3 linked regions of the Kitasatospora fiedleri genome follow. The protein of the gene in region 2 binds, or shares a complex with, the protein of the main gene of each other region. Links are inferred from orthologs where the notes say so. Each region holds a gene or a part of one and is shown on either strand. Other genes may lie near its edges.

Evidence for each region. The genes of interacting proteins can lie anywhere in the genome.
Region 1: QMQ26_RS06440 (region 2) and rplL share a complex: the UniProt entries of both Escherichia coli proteins name them as parts of the 50S ribosomal subunit. The link is inferred for Kitasatospora fiedleri from one-to-one orthologs.
Region 3: QMQ26_RS06440 (region 2) and rplA share a complex: the UniProt entries of both Escherichia coli proteins name them as parts of the 50S ribosomal subunit. The link is inferred for Kitasatospora fiedleri from one-to-one orthologs.

What each region holds. Positions count from the first base shown.
Region 1 is NZ_OX419519.1:3,237,011-3,240,050, reverse strand. Bases 204-3,040 are described here. They hold rplL (50S ribosomal protein L7/L12), read left to right. Parts: upstream 204-1,348; coding sequence 1,349-1,732; downstream 1,733-3,040. Other genes in these bases: rpoB (DNA-directed RNA polymerase subunit beta), read left to right, coding at 2,344-3,040; rplJ (50S ribosomal protein L10), read left to right, coding at 711-1,265; QMQ26_RS14890 (hypothetical protein), read left to right, coding at 204-396. In the rest of the region: more of QMQ26_RS14890, read left to right, coding at 1-203. UniProt on the Escherichia coli protein: The binding site for several of the GTPase factors involved in protein synthesis (IF-2, EF-Tu, EF-G and RF3). Is thus essential for accurate translation.
Region 2 is NZ_OX419519.1:1,319,349-1,323,579, reverse strand. The notes cover bases 1,433-4,121. They hold QMQ26_RS06440 (type B 50S ribosomal protein L31), read right to left. Parts: upstream 3,054-4,121; coding sequence 2,811-3,053; downstream 1,433-2,810. Other genes in these bases: rpmG (50S ribosomal protein L33), read right to left, coding at 3,119-3,283; QMQ26_RS06450 (DMT family transporter), read right to left, coding at 1,433-2,020. In the rest of the region: more of QMQ26_RS06450, read right to left, coding at 1,175-1,432.
Region 3 is NZ_OX419519.1:3,240,457-3,243,409, reverse strand. What follows is about bases 204-2,953. They hold rplA (50S ribosomal protein L1), read left to right. Parts: upstream 204-1,092; coding sequence 1,093-1,815; downstream 1,816-2,953. Other genes in these bases: QMQ26_RS14890 (hypothetical protein), read left to right, coding at 2,952-2,953; QMQ26_RS14895 (hypothetical protein), read left to right, coding at 2,001-2,852; rplK (50S ribosomal protein L11), read left to right, coding at 581-1,015; nusG (transcription termination/antitermination protein NusG), read left to right, coding at 204-414. In the rest of the region: more of nusG, read left to right, coding at 1-203. UniProt on the Escherichia coli protein: One of the primary rRNA binding proteins, it binds very close to the 3'-end of the 23S rRNA. Forms part of the L1 stalk. It is often not seen in high-resolution crystal structures, but can be seen in cryo_EM and 3D reconstruction models.

The DNA.
Region 1 (3,040 bases), 1.9 Mb from region 2 along the record:
ATTCCGTACGGCGACCTGATCGACCGGCTCAGCCCGGTGGTCGCGGTGGCCGCCGCGGCCGCCGCGGACGACCCGCTGCTGGTCGGCGAGGAGAAGCTGCTCGACACCACCGTCCGGCACTACCGGGTCACCCTCGGCGCCGCCCGGTACGCCGCCGCGCAGACCCAGCTCGACCCGGCCCGGCGGCAGGCGCTGGAGACCGCGCTGGGCCCCGGCGACGTGGTGCTCGACCTCTGGCTCGACGACGGCGACCAACTGGTCCGGCTGCGCCGGGCCGCCGCCGCGGTGGACACCGTCGACTACAGCGAGTTCGGCAGCTCCGCGCTCTCGGTCCAGGCCCCCGCCGAGGCCGACACCGCGCCCGGCACCGGCGCCAGCCCGCCGGCCTTCCCGTAGGGCGGTCCGGCTTCCCCGGGGGCGATTTGGTCAAACCCGTCCCGTCCCGTTACGCTGGCCGAGCCAAAGACCGCTGGTTGTCGCCGCGCCCCGCGAGGGGAACGGCACCGAAGGGTCCGCACTCGTTGCGGATCGCCCGCGCAGGTTGTGGAGCCTAGTGAGGACTTCCGGACCGATCCGGTCCGTCGAGGTCACTGCGAGCCCCGTGCGCCTGCGCGCCGGGGCTTCTTCGTTTTCCCGGGGTCCGCGGCGATGGATGGTCGACTTCTCGAAGGTCGGCCCGACTTCGACATCACGGAAGGAGGCGTAAGCCTATGGCCAGGCCCGACAAGGCTGCCGACGTCGCCGAGATCACGGACAAGTTCCGTGCCTCCAGCGCCGCCGTTCTGACCGAGTACCGCGGTCTCACGGTGAAGCAGCTGAAGACGCTGCGTCGCTCGCTCGGCGGCAACGCCGATTACGCCGTGGTGAAGAACACGCTGACCAAGATCGCGGCCAACGAGGCCGGGATCTCCGAGCTCGACGACCTGTTCGCCGGTCCGACGGCTGTCGCCTTCGTCACCGGTGACCCGGTGGAGTCGGCGAAGGCTCTGCGTGACTTCGCCAAGGAGAACCCTGCTCTCATCATCAAGGGCGGTGTCCTTGACGGTAAGGCGCTGTCCGCCGATGAGATCAAGAAGCTCGCGGACCTCGAGTCCCGCGAGGTGCTGCTCGCCAAGCTGGCGGGCGCCCTGAAGGCCAAGCCCTCCCAGGCTGCCGCCGTGTTCCAGGCGCTCCCGTCCAAGCTCGTTCGCACCGTGGAAGCGCTGCGCGAGAAGGTCGAGCAGGGCGGTGCCGGTACTCCGGCTCCCGCCGAGGACGCGGAGTAACCACTCCCGTCCCAGCGGGCCCGTAAGCACGCCCGCCAACCCGTACATCCGGCACCTGCCGATTTAGTGGAAGGACGCCAATCATGGCGAAGCTCAGCACCGAGGACCTGCTCGAGCAGTTCGAGGGCATGACCCTGATCGAGCTCTCCGAGTTCGTGAAGGCCTTCGAGGAGAAGTTCGACGTCACCGCCGCCGCCCCGGTCGCCGTTGCCGGCGTTGCAGGTCCGGGCGCCCCGGCCGAGGCCGTCGAGGAGCAGGACGAGTTCGACGTCATCCTCGAGGGTGCCGGCGACAAGAAGATCCAGGTCATCAAGGAGGTGCGCGCCCTCACCTCCCTCGGCCTGAAGGAGGCCAAGGACCTCGTCGACACCGCCGGTGCGAAGGTCCTGGAGAAGGTCGCCAAGGACGTCGCGGAGAAGGCCAAGGCCCAGCTCGAGGGCGCCGGCGCCAAGGTCACCGTCAAGTGACTCCCTCCTCTCTCTGAGAGGTGCTCCACGGGCCGGGTCGGCCACCCTTCGGGGTGGCCGACCCGGCCTGCGCGCGTTCCGGGCCGGGTCGGCCGGGGTTGCTCCCGATGGCCCAAGCCGGACTCGGCCGCTGTCGGGGCCCGGGGGTAGGGTGATCGCTGTCACCGGCCCTCCCGCTGCGGGCGGCGTGTAACGCGCGGCGAGGTCCGGACGATGGGCAGTGCGAGGTCCACACCCTGGTGCGGGCCTTGACGAACAGCACGAGGCGCGCGATTCTCGAGGCGCGTGCCCAAGCGGAACCGCCTCCGATGCATATTCGGCGGCGGCACTGGGAAGGTTCCCGGTGACGCAGACGTGGGTGCGACGGCCCGGCCGGTGAGGGATCACTGCCCGGGTTGTCGGTTGTACGGGAGGAGCGTCCGATTCGGTCTCCGAATCAGGGCTTGCTAGCAGTGTTGCCTTTGGCTACACTGTCCCTTTGCGCTGCCTGTTAGCTGCTCCGTGACTCGTCGCCCGGAGTGGTCCCTGTCCTGACCTGGGGTTTTCCGCCTCGGCCAAGGCCCGGCCGGTATGCGCGTAGTGAGCTCCGAGCCCTCGGAAGGACCCCCCTCTTGGCCGCGCCGCGCAACGCCTCGAACAATTCCGCATCCACCGCCCCGCTCCGCGTCTCGTTCGCGAAGATCAAGGAGCCCCTCGAGGTCCCGAACCTCCTGGCCCTGCAGACCGAGAGCTTTGACTGGCTGCTCGGCAACGCGGCCTGGAAGTCCCGGGTCGAGGCTGCCCTGGAGAGTGGTCAGGACGTCCCCACCAAGTCCGGTCTGGAGGAGATCTTCGAAGAGATCTCCCCGATCGAGGACTTCAGCGGGTCGATGTCCCTGACCTTCCGGGACCACCGTTTCGAGCCGCCGAAGAACTCCATCGACGAGTGCAAGGACCGCGACTTCACCTTCGCGGCCCCGCTCTTCGTCACCGCGGAGTTCACCAACAACGAGACCGGTGAGATCAAGTCCCAGACCGTGTTCATGGGCGACTTCCCGCTCATGACCAACAAGGGCACGTTCATCATCAACGGCACCGAGCGTGTCGTCGTGTCCCAGCTGGTCCGCTCCCCGGGCGTCTACTTCGACTCCACCCTGGACAAGGTGTCCGACAAGGACATCTTCTCCGCCAAGATCATCCCCTCCCGCGGTGCCTGGCTGGAGATGGAGATCGACAAGCGCGACATGGTCGGTGTCCGCATCGACCGCAAGCGCAAGCAGTCGGTCACCGTGCTGCTCAAGGCCCTCGGCTGGACCACCGAGATGATCC
Region 2 (4,231 bases):
GGCATCTCACGAAGTGATCCACGAGGTGCTGGAGCGTGATCCGCGGATGACCGCGCCCGAATCGACCCTGGCCGGGACCGGCCCGGTCGCCGTCCTGCCCGCCCTGCGCTGGCGGCGCGAGGACACCCTGCGCACGGCCGGGCTGATGGCGGTGATCCTGGCCCTGCACGCGGTGGCCTTCGGGACGCTGCTGTTCCTGGTGGTGCCGCACGACTACCGGGTCGGCACCCAGGTGTTCGGCGTCGGCCTGGGCGTCACCGCGTACACCCTGGGGATGCGGCACGCCTTCGACGCCGACCACATCGCGGTGATCGACAACACCACCCGCAAGCTGATGGCGGACGGCCGCCGCCCGGTCTCGGTGGGCTTCTGGTTCGCGCTCGGCCACTCCTCGATGGTGGTGCTGATGGCCGCCCTGGTGGCCGGGGGCGCGGCGCTGGCGGGCACCCTGATGGACGAGGACTCGACCACCCACCAGGTGCTGGGCACCGTCGGCACCACCGCGTCCGGCGCCTTCCTCTACCTGATCGCGGCGCTCAACCTGGTCGCCCTGTTGGGCATCTGGCGGGTGTTCCGGGCGATGCGGGCCGGGGAGTACGACGAGGCCGAGCTGGAGAAGCACCTGGACGCCCGGGGCTTCCTGGCCCGGCTGCTGAACCGGGCCACCCGCTCGATCAGCCGCCCCGGGCAGATGTTCCCGGTCGGCATGGTGCTCGGTCTGGGCTTCGACACCGCCACCGAGGTCACCCTGATGGTGATGGCGGGCTCCGGCGCGGCCTCCGGCCTGCCCTGGTACGCGGTGGTCTGCCTGCCGCTGCTGTTCGCCGCCGGGATGAGCCTGTTCGACACCCTGGACGGCACGTTCATGAACATCGCCTACCAGTGGGCGTTCTCGAACCCGGTCCGCAAGGTGTACTACAACCTGACCATCACCGGGCTGTCGATCGCGGTGGCCTTCGTGATCGGCACCATCGAGCTGGTCGCCGTGCTGCACGACAAGTTCGACCTGACCGACCCCGTCACCGGCTGGATCGCGGGCCTCGGCCTGGACAACGTCGGCTTCGTGATCGTCGGCCTGTTCGTGGTGGTCTGGGCCGCCGCGATCGGCTACTGGCGGATCGCCAAGCGCTCCGGGCGTTCGGCGGCGCGGGGGCGGACGCGTCCTGACGGGGCGTCAACCGGCGGCCAGGATCAGCGTCCCGGCCACCGCGAGGCCCGCGCCCACCACCTGCACCCGCAGCAGCCGCTCCTTCAGCAGGCCGCGCGCCATCAGCGCGGTGACCACCGGGTAGAGCGAGGCCAGCACGGCCGCCACCGCCACCGAGCCCAGGTGCGAGGCGGCCGCGTACAGGCCGTTCGCGGCCACGTCGGCCACCCCGACGGCGGTCAGCGCGGGCAGCGACCGGGCGCCCGCCGAAAGCCCGAGGGGCTGTCGGCGGGCCGCGGCGGCCAGCATCCCGGCCCCGACCACCGCGTTGGTCAGCCGCTGCACGCACAGCGTCAGCAGCAGGGCGCCGCCCGCGCTGGCGTGCGCGACCAGGGCCAGCACCGCCCCGAAGGCGAACGCCGCGCCCAGCGTCAGCACCAGCACCCGCCGCCCGACCGCGGGCCCGCCGCGCTGCGGGCCGCCCGCCAGGGCGACCCCGGCGACGGCCACCGCGATGCCCAACCCCTGGACGGCGCCCGGCCGTTCGCCGAGGAACAGGCCGACGCCGATCGGCACCAGCACGCCGACGGTGGCCAGCGGCGACACCACGCCCATCGGCCCGAGCGCCAGCGCCCGGTAGAACGCCAGCAGCGCGAACGGCCCGACCACGCCCGCCGCCACCGCGTACCAGAGGACGGGGGACGCCCCCGGCCAGCCGCCGGTGGCGGTCACCGCGACCGCGAGCACCGCGGCGGCGGCCGACTGGGAGAGCACCACCACGGTCAGCGCGGGCACCCGCCGGGTGATCGCCCCGCCCCCGTAGTCGGCGACGCCCCAGAGCAGGCTGGCGAGCAGCGCGAACGCGGCGCTCACCGGAGGAGCCGGTAGGCGGACAGCATGGTGGACCCCGCAGTACAGTCGGTGGATCTGTCGATGCCGCCGCAGCATAGTTCAACCTGCTGCACTCGCCCAACCAGAATATTGGACTGCCCGTGCCGGACGCCGATCTCGTCACCCAGGCCCTCGCCCGCAACCTCAAGCGCCTGCGGCTCGAACGCGGCCACACCCTGGACGCCCTGGCCGCCCGCTCCGGGGTCAGCCGCGGCATGGTCGTCCAGATCGAACAGGCCCGCACCAACCCGAGCGTGGGCACCGTGGTCCGGCTCGCCGACGCGCTCGGGTCTCGATCGCCCGGCTGCTCGACTACGACGAGACCTCCGCCGTCCGGATCGTCCCGCCGAGCAGGCCGTCCGGCTGTGGAACGGCCCCGGGGGCGGCAGCGGCACCCTGCTCGGCGGCGCCGAGGCCCCCGGGCCGCTGGAGCTGTGGTCCTGGCGGCTGCACCCCGGCGAGTCGCACGCCTCCGACCCGCACCCGCCCGGCACCGTCGAGATCGCCCGGGTCGACGAGGGCGTGCTCACCCTCACCCTGGACGGCCGCGAGCACCGCGTCCCGGCCGGGGCCACCGCCTCCTACGAGGCCGGCACCGCGCACGGCTACCGCAACGACGGCGACGCGCCCTGCCTGGTCACCATGGTGGTCTCGGTCCCCCCGCCCGGCGCGTAACCGACAGCCGGCCGACGACCGACCGCCGACCGTCGGCCGGACACGGGCGAAGGGCCCCGGGGAAGCCCCGGGGCCCTTCGCGTCACGCCGTGCGCCGTCAGCCGCCGTACCTGCGCCGGTACAGCTCCACCCGGCCCTCGGTGTCCATCAGCCGGGCCTTGCCGGTGTAGAACGGGTGGCTCGCCGAGGACGTCTCGACGTCCACCACCGGGTACGTCCGCCCGTCGGCCCACTCGACCGTCCGCCCGCTCGCGGCGGTGGAACGGGTCAGGAACGACAGGCCCCCGGTCTTGTCGCGGAACACCACCGGACGGTAGTCGGGGTGAATTCCCTGCTGCATGACTGCTCCTCCTCGCCGTGTGTCGGTCGGTCTGGTCTTTCGGGCGCCCGGGCCTCCCGGGCGCCTCAGCGGGCCTCGCGGAACTCCACGTGCCGCCCGGCCACCGGATCGAACTTCCTCAGCACCATCCGGTCCGGGTCGTTGCGGCGGTTCTTCCGCGTCGCGTAGGTGAACCCGGTGCCCGCCGTCGACCGGAGCGTGACCACCGGTCGCAGTTCGCTGCGTGCCATGCCCGCCTCCTCTCCGTCCTTCTCCCGGCAACGATTGCCGTTTTCATCAGGTCACAACGCGGCCGCCCGCCGGGCATTCCCCACCCGACGGCCCGCCCCGACGGGCGCCCCGGGGCCCCCGTTCGTAGGCTCGGAGCATGTCCGACGCGCACGCCGAACGACGCGAACGCCTCCGCGAGCACTGCAGCGCCGCCGGGGCCGACGCCGCGCTGATCACGCGCGCCGCCAACGTCCGCTACCTGACCGGCTGCCCGCCGCTGGGCGCCGCGCTGCTGCTCACCCGCGAGCGCGCGGTGCTCGCGGTGCCGAGGACGCCGAGCCGGCCGAGGGCGGCGAGGGCGGCGAGCGGCGGCTCGACCCGGAGGTCACCCGGCTGCCGGTGCCCGGCGAGGCCGACGCCGCGTGCGCCGCCGCCGAGGCCGCCGCCCGGCTGCGGGTGCGCGACCTGGCCGTCGAGGAGCACGACCTCACGGTGGCCCGGCACCGCGCCGTCGCCCGGCTGGCGCAGGCGGACCGGCTGCTGGACCTGGACCGGGCGGTCGAGCGGCTGCGGGTGGTCAAGGACGAGCACGAGATCGCCGACCTGCGGATCGCCGCCGAGATCGCCGACCAGGCCCTCGGCGAGCTGCTCGAATCCATCCTGGTCGGCCGCACCGAGCGGCACCTGGCGATGGAGCTGGAGCGCCGGATGATCGACCACGGCGCCGACCGGGCCGCCTTCCCGGTCTCGGTCGGCACCGGCACCCACTCCGGCCTGGAGCGCCACCAGCCCACCGACCGCCGGGTCGAGGAGGGCGACTTCCTCACCGTCGCGCTCGGCGCCAGCTACCGCGGCTACGGCATCTCCACCGCCCGCACCTTCGTGATCGGCGCCGCCCCGCCGCCTGGCAGGTCGAGCTGCACCGGCTGGTCTTCCACGCCCAGCGGGCCGGCCGGGAGGCCCTCGGC
Region 3 (2,953 bases), 1.9 Mb from region 2 along the record:
GACCGCAAGACCATCCGGCAGAACAAGCTCCCCGGCTACGTGCTGGTCCGGATGGACCTCACCCCGGAGTCCTGGGGCGTCGTGCGCAACACCCCCGGTGTCACCGGCTTCGTCGGCAACGCCTACGACCCGTACCCGCTGACCCTGGACGAGGTCGTCAAGATGCTCGCCCCCGACGTGGAGCGCGCCGCCGCCAAGGAGGCCGGCAAGGCCTCGCCGGTGCGCCCGGTCGAGGTGCAGGTGCTGGACTTCGAGGTCGGCGACTCGGTCACCGTCACCGACGGTCCGTTCGCCACCCTGCAGGCGACCATCAACGAGATCAACCCCGACTCGAAGAAGGTCAAGGGCCTGGTGGAGATCTTCGGCCGGGAGACCCCGGTCGAGCTCTCCTTCGACCAGATCCAGAAGAACTGACCCACAGGTCTCCGGTGCCGGGGCGGGGCGAGAGCCTCCGCCCCGGCACCGTTTTGGTCCGGCACCGCCTCAGCGGTTAGCCTGGTCCGATGTGTGTCCTGGCGGCCGGGTTTCGCCCCGGGGCCGGGCACATCAGCAATCACCTCTCGGAAGGACCCGGAGAGACATGCCTCCCAAGAAGAAGAAGGTCACGGGGCTCATCAAGCTCCAGATCAACGCCGGTGCGGCCAACCCGGCCCCGCCGGTCGGCCCCGCGCTGGGTCAGCACGGCGTCAACATCATGGAATTCTGCAAGGCGTACAACGCGGCCACCGAGTCGCAGCGCGGCATGATCGTGCCGGTGGAGATCACGGTCTACGACGACCGCTCCTTCACCTTCGTCACGAAGACCCCGCCGGCCGCTCGCCTGATCCTCAAGGCCGCGGGCGTCGACAAGGGCTCCAAGGAGCCGCACAAGACCAAGGTCGCCAAGCTGACCTCGGCCCAGGTGCGCGAGATCGCCACCACCAAGCTGCCCGACCTGAACGCCAACGACCTGGACGCCGCGGAGAAGATCATCGCCGGCACCGCCCGGTCGATGGGCATCACCGTCGAGGGCTGACCAGCCCGTACGTCCTTCCGTGGTAGGGCCCAGCGCGGCCCGTCGGTACCACGACTCCATTAACCACAGGAGCAGCAGTGAAGCGCAGCAAGGCCCTCAAGGCCGCGGACGCCCAGGTCGACCGCGCCCGGATCTACGCCCCGCTCGAGGCCGTCCGCCTCGCCAAGGCGACCTCCACCTCGAAGTTCGACGGCACCGTCGAGGTCGCCATGCGTCTGGGCGTCGACCCGCGCAAGGCCGACCAGATGGTCCGCAGCACCGTCATCCTCCCGCACGGCACCGGTAAGACCGCCCGGGTCCTGGTCTTCGCGAACGGTGAGCGTGCCGAGGCCGCGCGTGCCGCGGGTGCCGACATCGTCGGCTCCGACGAGCTGATCGACGAGGTCGCCAAGGGTCGTCTGGACTTCGACGCCGTCGTCGCCACCCCGGACCTGATGGGCAAGGTCGGCCGCCTGGGCCGCGTGCTCGGTCCCCGTGGCCTGATGCCGAACCCGAAGACCGGCACCGTGACCCCGGACGTCGCCAAGGCCGTCAACGAGATCAAGGGCGGCAAGATCGAGTTCCGCGTCGACAAGCACTCGAACCTCCACCTGATCATCGGCAAGACCTCGTTCTCCGACGAGCAGCTGGTCGAGAACTACGCCGCCGCGCTCGACGAGGTCCTCCGGGCCAAGCCGTCCGCCGCCAAGGGCCGCTACCTGAAGAAGATCGCCTTCTCCAGCACGATCGGCCCCGGCATCCAGGTCGACCCGAACCGCACCCGCAACCTCCTCGTCGAGGAGGACCCGGCGGCGGTCTGACCCGGAGTCAGCCCCCGCGCGGAGCACGCCTGACCGGGCCCGCACCCCCTCGGGGGTGCGGGCCCGGTGGTCTGTGCAAACGGTTTGCGCGGCCGTCGGAGCGGTTCGGTAGAGTCCGGAGGTCATCACCAGGATGAGAATCCGATTAGAGGGGGACCTCCGTGCGCGCACTGCGTACCCTTGCCGTGGCCTGTCTGGCCCTCGGCGCCCTGACCGCCTGCAGCAGCTCCGGCTCGACCGGCTCGACCGCTGCGAACAGCCCGGCCGGCTCCACCGCCCCGGCGGGCGGCACCGGCAGCACGGGCGCCTCCGCCCCGGCGGCGGACGGAGCCGGCCAGGGCGGGGCCAAGCTCGCGCCCAAGGAGGCCCTGCTCGCCTCGGCCGCGGTCATGGACAAGGCGGGCAGTGCCAAGCTGACCGTCAAGGGCGGCGAGACCGACGGCACCGCCGACTACGTCTGGGCCTCCCCGTCCTCCTTCCTGCTCACCAGCAAGACCGAGGGCAAGGACGTCAACGTCCTGTTCACCGGCGACCAGATGTACATCGGCGCCACCCCCGAGATGGCCGCCGTGGCCCAGGGCAAGAAGTGGATGGTCATCAGCACCAAGGACGCCGCCGGCGCCGACAGCGCCGAGGCCGGCTCCTTCGCCGCGATGATGCAGCTGATGAACCCGTCGGTGCAGCTGACCGCCGCCGCGCCCACCGCCACCCTGGTCGGCACCGAGACCGTGGCCGGCCAGAGCGCCACGCACTACCGCAGCGAGCTCAAGGTGGACGACCAGGTCGCCAAGATGCAGCTCGACCCGGCGCTCAAGGCCCAGGTGCTCGCCGAGCTCAAGAAGAAGAGCGGCACCGCCACCGTCGACCTGTGGATCAACGCCAAGGGCGAGCTGGTCCAGCAGTCCAGCGTCGACCCGACGGCCGAGACCGGCGACGCGACCAACGTGGTCACCTACGCCCAGCTGGGCTCGGTCAAGGCCACCCCGGCCCCGGCCGCCGCCGAGGTGTTCTCCCTCTCCGACCTGCTCCAGCAGTAGCGGTACCCGCGTCCGGGCCCTGGGGGTGGCTCCGGGGCCCGGACGGGCCGCATGGCATCGTGGGGGGACGGACGGGCACGAGAGCGGGAGGAGGACCTGAT